One region of the Microbispora sp. GKU 823 genome, then DNA from elsewhere that is predicted to be linked to it. Evidence: predicted binding sites of a transcription regulator. Region 1 holds the regulator's gene; the other holds the start of a gene.
The links. The regulator HspR, encoded in region 1, represses chaperone genes until heat shock. The targets are predictions, from matches to a motif close to ANTTGAGTCNNNNNGACTCAANT.
Positions count from the first base shown of each region.

Region 1 (5,485 bases):
GCTGGCCGATCAGGCGCTTGCCCAGCTCGTCCTCCATACGCAGCAGCTTGGCGGTCTCGCCCTCGAGCAGCCGGCCCGCCGGGATGCCGGTCCACGAGGAGATGACCTCGGCGATGTCGTCGGGCCCGACCTCCTCCTTCACCATCGGCTCCTCGACCTCCGCCGTCTCGGCGGCTTGGCAGCCTCGGCGAGCTCCTTCTCCAGCCGGGGGACGTCGCCGTACATGAGCCGGGACGCCGCCTCGAAGTCGCCGTCTCGCTGGGCCCGCTCGGCGGCGCTGCGCGCCTCGTCGAGCTGCTTCTTCAGCTCACCGACCTTGTTGAGGCCGGCCTTCTCCCGCTCCCACCGGCTGACCAGGGCGTTGAGGTCCTCCTGGCGGTTGGCCAGCTCCTCGCGGAGCTTCTCCAGGCGCTGCCGGCTGGCCTCGTCGGTCTCCTTGGCGAGCGCGAGCTCCTCCATCTTCAGCCGGTCCACGCTCCGCTGGAGCTGGTCGATCTCCACCGGCCGCGAGTCGATCTCCATGCGCAGCCGCGACATCGACTCGTCGACCAGGTCGATCGCCTTGTCCGGAAGGTAGCGCGCGGTGATGTAGCGGTCGGAGAGCGTCGCGGCGGCGACCAGGGCGCTGTCGGAGATCTGCACCTGGTGGTGAGCCTCGTAACGGCCCTTCAGCCCGCGCAGGATCGCGATCGTGTCCTCGACGGTCGGCTCGCCGACGTAGACCTGCTGGAAGCGCCGCTCCAGGGCCGGGTCCTTCTCGATGCGCTCGCGATACTCGTCGAGCGTGGTGGCGCCGATCATGCGCAGCTCGCCGCGGGCCAGCATGGGCTTGAGCATGTTGCCCGCGTCCATCGCGCCCTCGGCGGCGCCCGCGCCGACCATCGTGTGCAGCTCGTCGATGAACGTCACGATCTGGCCGTTGCTCTCCTTGATCTCGTTGAGCACGGCCTTCAGGCGTTCCTCGAACTCGCCGCGGTATTTCGCGCCCGCGACCATCGCGCCGAGGTCGAGCGCGACCAGGCGCTTGTTGCGCAGGCTCTCGGGTACATCGCCTGCGACGATCCGCTGGGCGAGGCCCTCGACCACGGCGGTCTTGCCGACGCCGGGCTCGCCGATCAGCACGGGGTTGTTCTTGGTGCGGCGCGACAGCACCTGGACGACCCGGCGGATCTCGCTGTCGCGGCCGATCACCGGGTCGAGCTTGCCGGAACGCGCCCGCTCGGTGAGGTCGACGCCGTACTTCTCCAGCGCCTGGTAGGTGTCCTCGGGCGTCTCGCTCGTGACCCTGGCGTGCCCGCGGACCTTCTCGAACGCCTCGAGCAGCGCGTTGGGAGTGGCGCCCGCGGCCTTCAGCAGGTCGGCGACCTGCCCGCCGTCGGTGGCGAGCCCGACGAGCAGGTGCTCGGTCGAGACGTACTCGTCCTCGAGCTGCTTGGCCCGCTGCGCGGCGGTGTTGAGCACGGTCAGCAGCTGGCGAGAGCTGGACGGCGCGCTCACGGTGGAGCCCTGCGCCTTCGGCAGCCGGTCGAGCAGTTCCTCGGCCTGTGCGCGCAGTTGCCGGGGGTCCGCGCCGACGGCCTGCAGCAGCGATCCGGCGATGCCGCCGTTCTGCGCCAGCAGGGTCGTCAGCAGGTGCGCGGGCGCGACCTCGGGGTTGCCGTCTGCCGCGGCGCGCCGGACGGCCGCGGACAGGGCCTCCTGGCTCTTCTGGGTGAACTTGTAGTCCATATGTGAATGCCTCGTTTCGCCGATCAGGCAGGTGGCAGTTCGTAGCGGACCAGTGCCCGCAACATCGTGAGCTCACCCCTGAGCCGGGTGACCTCCTCGCGCATGCGCATGTTCTCGGTTTCGAGTTCGAGGATGCGCTTGATGCCGGCGAGGTTGATGCCGTGCTCCTGGGAGAGCCGCTGGACCTCGCGCAGAAGCACGATGTCCCTGGTCGAGTACAGCCGCCCCCGCCCCGCCGTACGGCCGGGGCTGACGAGCCCGAGCCGGTCGTACTGGCGGAGCGTCTGCGGGTGCAGCCCGGACAGCTGGGCGGCTACGGAGATCACATAGACGGGGGTGTCGTCGGAGATGTCGAAAAACCTGGCATCCATCGGCTCACTCGCTTCTGGCCTGCTTGATCAGCTCTTCGCGAAGGTCCTGGCCCTCCGTGGCGTTCCTGAACTCCTCGAGAGCCGCGCGGGCCTTGTCGTCGAGGTTCTGGGGCACCGTGACCTGGACGGTGACCAGCAGGTCGCCCTTCGTGCCGTCCTTGCGGGAGGCCCCCCGGCCGCGCACCCGGAACGTCCGTCCGTTGGGCGTTCCCTCAGGGATGCGCAGGGTCACCGGCATCCCCCGGAGCGTCGGCACCTTGATCTCGGCGCCGAGCGCGGCCTCGGGGAAGGTGACGGGGACCGTGACGGTCAGGTTCTCCCCGCTGCGCCCGAACACGGGGTGCGGCTTGACGTGGACCAGCACGTAGAGGTCGCCGGCCGGGCCGCCGTTCTCACCGGGCGCGCCCTTGCCCTTGATCCTGATGCGCTGGCCGTCGCCGACTCCGGCCGGGATGCGGGCCTGGATCGTACGGGTGCTCTTGCCGCGCCCGCTGCCCTCGCAGACGGGGCAGGGGTCGTCGACCACCAGACCCCGGCCGCGGCAGTCGCGGCACGGCTCGGAAAAGGCGAAGTTGCCGAGGTTGCGGCTCGCCGCCCCGGTTCCCTCGCAGGTCGGGCAGACCCGTGGCGTCGTGCCCGCCTTAGCCCCCGTGCCGCCGCAGGCGGTGCAGGCGGCCGAACTGGTGAGCCGGAGAGACACGGTGGTGCCGTCGACCGCCTCGCCGAAGGCGAGCGTCACCTCCGACTCGACGTCCTGGCCGCGCCGCGGCCGGGCAGTGGTCGTGCGCGTGCCCGCTCCGCCTCGGTTGAACAACCCCCCGAACAGGTCCCCGATCCGCTCGCCCGACCCCGACCCGCCGACAGGTCGCCGAGGTCCGAAGTTGAAGCCCCCACCGGCCCGGGTCCCGCCCGCGCCCGCGTAGCCCCCGAGCCCCGACCCGAAGAGCGTGCGCGCCTCGTCGTACTCCTTGCGCCGCTTGACGTCGGAGAGCACGTCGTACGCCTCGGAGACCTCCTTGAACTTCTCCTCGGTCTCCTTGTTCCCCGGGTTGGCGTCGGGGTGGTACTTGCGAGCGAGCTTGCGATACGCCTTCTTGATCTCCTCGGCGCTCGCGGTCTTGGGCACACCAAGGACGGCGTAGTAGTCCTTTTCCAAGTAGTCCTTGGTGCTCATCTATCGCTTCCTTCGCACGAAAGGGGAGTGAATCGGTGTTCCCGCGGCCGTTCCCGCGGATGCCCCGCGGCTGTCGTCGCGGGTGCACTCGCGGGTCTCTCCCGATCTTCGCCGATCGGGAGAGACCTCCGCGGTTTCAGTTCTCGTCCGGCCCGCCGGACTCGCCGGAGCCGGCCGCCGTCTCCTCCGGCGCCGCCGCCTCCTCGCTCGGCTCGGCGACGGCCACGCGAGCGGCGCGCAGGATCCTGTCGTTGATCCGGTAGCCCGGCTGGAGGATCTCGATGCACGTCGGCTCGGTCACCTCCGCCGAGTAGCTGTGCAGCAGGGCCTCGTGCACGGTCGGGTCGAAGGGGTCGCCCTTCGCGCCGTACGCGGTCAGGCCCAGCTTGCCGACGGCCGCCTCCAGCGACTCGCTCACCTTCGCGAAACCGCCGGTGAGCTCGCCGTGGTCGCGGGCGCGGCCGATGTCGTCGAGCACCGGCAGCAGTTCGGTGAGCACGCTCGCGACGGCCTGTTCCCTGACGGCGATCCGGTCGCGCTCGACCCGCTTGCGGTAGTTGCTGAACTCCGCCTGGAGCCGCTGCAGGTCGGCGGTGCGCTCGGCGAGCAGGTCCGTCGCGGACCCCTCGGCGGGCGCCGCCGTCTGCGTGCCCTCGTCCGCGGGGACGGCCTCGGGCGCGTCCCCGGCGGACTCGCGGGCCTTGCCGGTCTCCGGGTCGATCTTGCGGTTGTCGCGGATCACCGGCTCCTCCTCGGAACCGTTCTCACGCGGGCTCACTTGCGGCCGCCCTCCCGCTCGTCGTCGACGATCTCGGCCTCGACCACGTCCTCGTCGGCCTTCGCCTGCGCGCCCTCCGGACCCGCCGCGCCCGCGCCGGCCGCGGCGCCATCGGCACCGGCCTGCGACTGGGCGTAGATGGCCGAGCCCATCTTCTGGCTGACCGTGGCGAGCTTCTCGGCGGCGGTGCGGATGGCGGGGATGTCGGTGCCCTCCAGCGTCTTCTTCAGCTCGGCGAGCGAGTCGTTGACCTCGGTCTTCACGTCGGCCGGGACCTTCTCGTCGTTCTCGCGGAGGAACTTCTCCGTCTGGTAGGCCAGCGCGTCCGCGTTGTTGCGGACCTCGGCCTCCTCGCGGCGCCGCTTGTCTTCCTCGGCGTAGGACTCCGCCTCGCGCATCATGCGCTCGATGTCCTCCTTGCCCAGGGCCGAGCCGCCGGTGATGGTCATCGACTGCTCCTTGCCCGTGCCGAGGTCCTTCGCCGAGACGTTCACGATGCCGTTGGCGTCGATGTCGAAGGTGACCTCGATCTGCGGGATGCCGCGCGGGGCCGGGGCGATGCCGGTCAGCTCGAAGGTGGCCAGCTTCTTGTTGTACGCCGCGATCTCGCGCTCGCCCTGGTAGACCTGGATCTGCACCGACGGCTGGTTGTCCTCGGCCGTCGTGAAGACCTCCGAGCGCTTGGTCGGGATCGTCGTGTTGCGCTCGATGATCTTGGTGAAGATCCCGCCCTTGGTCTCGATGCCCAGGCTGAGCGGGGTGACGTCGAGCAGCAGGACGTCCTTGACCTCGCCCTTGAGGACACCGGCCTGGAGCGCGGCGCCGATGGCGACGACCTCGTCCGGGTTCACGCCCTTGTTGGGCTCCTTGCCGCCGGTCAGCTCCTTGACCAGCTCGGAAACGGCCGGCATACGGGTGGAGCCGCCGACCAGGACCACGTGGGCGATGTCGGAGATCTTGATCCCCGCGTCCTTGATGACCTGGTGGAACGGGCCCTTGCAGCGCTCGAGCAGGTCGGCGGTGATCCGCTGGAACTCCGCCCGGGTCAGCTTCTCCTCCAGGTGTAGCGGGCCCTCGGAGGAGGCGGTGATGTAGGGCAGGTTGATCGTGGTCTCGGTCTGGGCCGACAGCTCGATCTTGGCCTTCTCGGCCGCCTCGCGCAGGCGCTGGAGGGCCATCTTGTCCTTGGACAGGTCCACACCGTGCGCGTTCTTGAACCGGGTCACCAGCTCGTCGACGACCCGCTGGTCCCAGTCGTCGCCGCCAAGGTGGTTGTCACCGCTGGTGGCCTTGACCTCGACGAACCCGTGCCCGTCCTCCTGGCCGACGTCGAGCAGGGACACGTCGAAGGTGCCGCCGCCGAGGTCGAAGACCAGGATGGTCTGGTCCTTCTCCTTGTCGAGGCCGTAGGCCAGGGCCGCGGAGGTGGGCTCG
Region 1 is NZ_MWJN01000030.1:79,874-85,358, reverse strand. It holds partial or broken gene clpB (ATP-dependent chaperone ClpB) at 1-1,728, opposite strand, end outside; gene B1L11_RS18085 (heat shock protein transcriptional repressor HspR) at 1,752-2,099, opposite strand; gene dnaJ (molecular chaperone DnaJ) at 2,104-3,273, opposite strand; gene grpE (nucleotide exchange factor GrpE) at 3,410-4,051, opposite strand; gene dnaK (molecular chaperone DnaK) at 4,048-5,485, opposite strand, start outside.

Region 2 (5,485 bases), on a different contig from region 1:
TTGCGCAGGCCCGTAACCGTGATCACTTGCTGTCCTTCGAAAACGTTGAGCCGACTCCGCTTGGCCTCGCGCGCGTGAGGCGAGCGATCCTTGAGGGGCGCGCCGCCGATCTGGACTGAGGAGCGAGCGGGGAGCGAGGGACGAGCGGCTCCGAGCGACGAGGGAAGTGCTGAATGGCGCGCCTCCGGCACGACCAGGCGGGTGTGAGCGCCCCGATGGTGAGCGGGAAACACAGCGTGATCCGGCGCAGGATCAGATCGGGCAGCGGGGAGAGCGTCATCGGTGAGTGCCTTCGTGAGAGGGGTGGGGTCGCGGGCTTCAGGCCGTGGGACACCCTCGCTCGGGCGGGTTCACCAGGTTCGATACGCTCACGACCGGCTGAAACAGGAGTGAGCTAATCCTTATTCCATACCGGGAATGTGTGCTTCGTCACAGGGAAAGGCCCGCGCCTCCGGAGCGGAGACGCGGGCCGTGTGGAGTGGGTCAGGCGGCCGCCTGCTGAGCGACCGTCGCCGGGGTGAGGGCCAGGTCGAGGACCTCGCGGACGTCGCTCACCGCGTGGACGGTGAGGTCGGCCAGCACCTCGGCCGGGACGTCGTCCAGGTCGGGCTCGTTGCGCGCCGGGATGAGCACCGTGGTGATCCCCGCCCGGTGGGCCGCCAGCAGCTTCTGCTTGACCCCGCCGATCGGCAGCACCCGCCCGGTGAGGGACACCTCGCCGGTCATCGCCACGTCGGCGCGGACCGGCCGGCCCGACAGCAGCGAGGCCAGGGCGGTGGTCATCGTGACACCGGCCGAAGGGCCGTCCTTCGGCACCGCGCCCGCGGGCACGTGGATGTGCACCGACCTGTCCTTGAGCGACCCGACCGGCAGTTCCAGCTCGGCGCCCCGCGACCGCAGGAAGGACAGCGCGATCTGCGCCGACTCCTTCATCACGTCGCCGAGCTGGCCGGTCAGGGTCACACCGGTCGCCCCGGTCTCCGGGTCGGCCAGCGACGCCTCGACGTAGAGGACGTCGCCGCCCGCGCCGGTCACCGCGAGGCCGGTCGCCACGCCCGGCACCGCCGTACGCTGCCGGGCCTCCGGCAGGGACGACTCGGGCACGTGGCGCGGCCGGCCCAGGTAGGAGACCAGGTCGCCGGCCGTGACCGTCACCGGGAGCTCGGCCTCGCCGAGGGCGACCTTCGCCGTCGCCTTGCGCAGGATCCGGGCGATCGAGCGCTCGAGAGAGCGGACGCCCGCCTCGCGGGTGTACTCGCCCGCCAGGCGGCGCAGCGCCGCCTCCTCCACCGTCACGTCGTCGGCGGTGAGGCCGGCCTTCTCCAGGTTGCGCGGGAGCAGATGGTCGCGGGCGATGGCGACCTTCTCGTCCTCGGTGTAGCCGTCGAGCGTGACGATCTCCATGCGGTCGAGCAGCGGCCCGGGCACCTGCTCCAGCACGTTGGCCGTGGCGAGGAACAGCACGTCGCTCAGGTCGAGCTCGACCTCCAGGTAGTGGTCGCGGAACGTGTGGTTCTGCGCCGGGTCGAGCACCTCGAGCAGCGCCGCCGTCGGGTCGCCCCGGTAGTCGGCGCCGACCTTGTCGATCTCGTCGAGCAGCACGACCGGGTTCATCGAGCCCGCCTCGCGGATCGCCCGGACGATGCGGCCGGGCAGCGCCCCCACGTACGTGCGCCGGTGACCGCGGATCTCCGCCTCGTCGCGGACGCCGCCGAGGGCGACGCGGACGAACTTGCGGCCCATGGCGCGGGCGACCGACTCGCCGAGCGAGGTCTTGCCGACTCCGGGAGGGCCGGCCAGCGCGAGGACGGCGCCGCTGCGCCGGCCGCCGACCACCCCGAGGCCCTTGTCGGCCCTGCGCTTGCGCACCGCGAGGTATTCCACGATGCGGTCCTTCACGTCGTCCAGGCCCGTGTGGTCGGCGTCGAGCACCGCGCGGGCCCCGGCGATGTCGTACTCGTCGGTCGTGTGGACGTTCCACGGCATGTCGAGCACGGTGTCGAGCCACGTGCGGATCCAGCCGCTCTCGGGCGACTGGTCGGAGGCCCGCTCCAGCTTGCCGACCTCCTTGAGCGCGGCCTCCCTGACCTTCTCCGGCAGGTCGGCGGCCTCGATGCGGGCGCGGTAGTCCTCCTCCTCGTCGGAGGGGTCGCCGTTGAGCTCGGCGAGCTCCTTGCGCACGGCCGCGAGCTGCTGGCGGAGCAGGAACTCGCGCTGCTGCTTCTCCATGCCCTCCTGGACGTCCTTGCGGATGGTCTCCGCGACGTCCAGCTCGGCGAGGTGGTCGCGGGCCCAGCCGACCAGCTTGTCCAGGCGCTCGGCCGGGTCGGCGGTCTCCAGGAGCAGCAGCTTCTGCGGCGTCTGCAGCCAGGGAGCGTATCCCGCGCTGTCGGCGAGGACGGCGGGGTCCTTGATCTGGTTGACCGCGTCGACCACCTGCCACGCGCCCCGCTTCTGCAGGATCGTGGTGGTGAGGGCCTTGTACTCCTTGGCGAGCTCCTCGGCCCTCGGCCCGGAGGCGACCGGCTCCAGCACCGTCGCCTCGACCCACAGCGCCGCGCCGGGGCCGGTGGTGCCGGTGCCGACGCGCATGCGGTCGACGCCGCGCACCACGGCCGCGGGCTCCCCGCCCGGCAGCCGGCCGACCTGTTCCACGACGGCGCTCACCCCCACCGGGCCGTAGCGGCCGTCTATGCGGGGCACCAGCAGGACCGTGCTCTCGCCATTGGCGCGGGCGGCGTCGATGGCCGCGCGGACCTCGGAGGCCGACAGATCGAGGGGCACGACCATGCCGGGCAGGACGACCTCGTCGTCGAGCGGAAGGACGGGAAGGATCTGGGACATCAGCACTCCACTAGGTTGAGTTATGTCGGCTCAACTAACAGGAGCCCGATCCTGTTCCCTGTTCTGCGTCAGTTCGCTGTGAGCGATCGTAATCGTGTAATCCCCACTGCTGTGGCGCACCCATTCCCCTGAGTGGCGCATGATGACGTCCATGACATCCGGACATATCCGGCTTCGCTCGGCACCGGGCCGGTGGGTGCTGCTGACCACGGTCCTCGGGTCGGGCATGGCGACGCTCGACGGCACCGTGGTCAACGTGGCCCTCCCCGCCCTCGGGCGCGACCTCCACGCCGGAATGTCCGGCCTCCAGTGGACCGTGAACGCGTACACCCTCACCATGGCGGCGCTGATCCTGCTGGGCGGGTCACTGGGCGACCGGCTCGGCAGGCGGAAGGTCTTCGTCGCCGGAGTGGCCTGGTTCGCCCTGGCCTCCGCCCTCTGCGGAATCGCGCCGAACGCGCCCGTGCTCGTGCTCGCCCGTGCACTCCAGGGCATCGGCGGGGCCCTGCTGATCCCCGGGTCCCTGGCGATCATCCAGGCGAGCTACGTGCGCGACGACCGGCCGCGCGCCGTCGGCGCCTGGTCGGGGCTGGGCGGCGTGGCCGCCGCCCTCGGGCCGCTGCTCGGCGGATGGCTCGTGGAGGCGGCCGGGTGGCGGTGGGTGTTCCTGCTCAACCTTCCGCTCGCGGCCGTCGTGGTCGGCGTCGCCGCCCGGCACGTGCCAGAGACCCGGGACGCCGGGCCGCACGGCCGCTTCGACGTGCTCGGGACCGTCCTCGCCGCCCCCGCGCTGGCCGGGCTGACGTACGGCCTGATCCTGGCGGGCGACGGCCTGGTGCCGCTGGCCGCCGGGCTCGTCCTGGCCGCCTGCTTCGTGGTGGTGGAGGTCCGGCGCTCGCCCCGGTCCCTCGTCCCCGTGGGGGTCTTCGCCTCGAAGGAGTTCACCGCGGTCAACGTCGTCACGCTGGTCATGTACGCCGCGATGGGCCTGGTGTTCTTCCTGCTGGTCGTCCAGCTCCAGGTGTCGGCCGGGTTCTCTCCCGTCGCCGCCGGGTCGGCGATGCTCCCGGTCACGGTCCTCATGCTGCTGCTGTCGCCCCGGGCCGGCGAGCTGGCGAGGAAGACGGGCCCGCGCCTGCCCATGACGGGAGGCATCCTCCTGTGCGCGGCCGGGCTGCTGCTGATGAGTCGCATCGCCCCGGGCTCGTCCTATCTCACCGGTGTGCTGCCCGCGGCGGTCGTGTTCGGGCTCGGCCTGTCCGCCGCCGTCGCCCCGCTCACCGCGACCGTGCTCGCCACGGCCGAGGAGCGGTACGCGGGCGTGGCCAGCGGGGTCAACAACGCCCTGGCCCGGACGGGCGGCCTCCTGGCCGTCGCGGCCGTCCCGCCACTGGTGGGGCTGACGGGGGACGCCTACGACTCCCCGGTCGCCTTCACCCGGGGGTTCCACACGTCGATGCTGGTCGGCGCGGCCATGATGGCCGTCGCGGCGGTCATCACGTTCGCCACGATCAGGTCGAACGTCCTCGCGACCGCGTCCGAGCGCCGCCCCGCCGCTGCCCGGTCGACGCGCCGCCCCTCGACCCCCGCCCCCCGGCGAGTTCGGGCACCTGACCGTCGTCGCGGTTCCTTCCACCCGATCACGCGGCCGCGCGTGGAACCGGAACCCCGCCCCCGATCGTCACTACCCGTGCACGATCACACTCATCGAAGGACTCTCCATGCGCAGCGCGCTCTTCGGGAACCTGAACGGCCAGCAGGTCCCCGGCAACTTCGTCCTGCAGAACTCCAAGATGCTCCGCGTCCACCTACCGCACGAGGTGATCGCCAGGCAGGGCTCGATGGTCGCCTTCCAGGGCCAGATGGACTTCGACTACGAAGGCTCCGGCGGAGTCGGCAGGCTGCTCAAGAAGATGGTGACCGGCGAGGGCGCGCCGCTGATGCGCGTCAGAGGGCAGGGCCTGCTGTTCCTGGCCGACGACGCCCACGACATCCACCTGTTCTACCTGGAGAACGAGGGCCTCACCGTCAACGGCCGCAACCTGCTGGCCTTCGATCCCCAGCTCACCTGGGACATCCAGCGGGTGCAGGGCGCGGGGATCGCCGCGGGCGGCCTGTTCAACATGACGATCAACGGCACCGGCTGGGTCGCGGTGACCGCGCACGGCACGCCGGTGCTCCTCGACACCTCCCAGATGCCGACGTTCGCCGACGGCCAGTCCGCGGTCTGCTGGAGCGCCCACCTGCAGGTGGGCGTCAACCGGACGATGAAGGCCGGCGCGCTGATCGGCCGTGGCAGCGGCGAGGCCATGCAACTCGCCTTCCGGGGCCAGGGGTTCGTCCTCGTCCAGGCGAGCGAGGGCCCGCCGGTGGTGCAGGCCCATTAGAAGCCCGGGCTCTGCGGCAATCCGTGCTCCCCGGGTTGCAGCTCAGCCCAGCAGTCTCTTGAGGTCCTCCCGCAGGGCGGCGGCGTCGCGGAAGTGGACGGCGGCGAGCCCCGCCCGCTCGGCCGCCGCGACATTCTCCAGCCGGTCGTCCACGAAGACGAGGTCGCCGGGGGCGACCCCGAGCCAGGCCACGGTCTCGTGGAAGATCTCCGGCTCCGGCTTCACCAGGCCCATCCGGCCGCTGTAGAACCGCG
Region 2 is NZ_MWJN01000112.1:12,045-17,529, forward strand. It holds gene B1L11_RS37295 (methionine ABC transporter ATP-binding protein) at 1-26, opposite strand, end outside; gene lon (endopeptidase La) at 484-2,844, opposite strand; partial or broken gene B1L11_RS37305 (MFS transporter) at 3,071-4,156, shown strand; gene B1L11_RS52890 (hypothetical protein) at 4,258-4,488, opposite strand; gene B1L11_RS37310 (AIM24 family protein) at 4,566-5,231, shown strand; gene B1L11_RS37315 (HAD-IA family hydrolase) at 5,274-5,485, opposite strand, start outside.
Region 2: lon (endopeptidase La) is a predicted target of HspR. The motif match lies at 2,858-2,880, and genes of this name have one in related genera.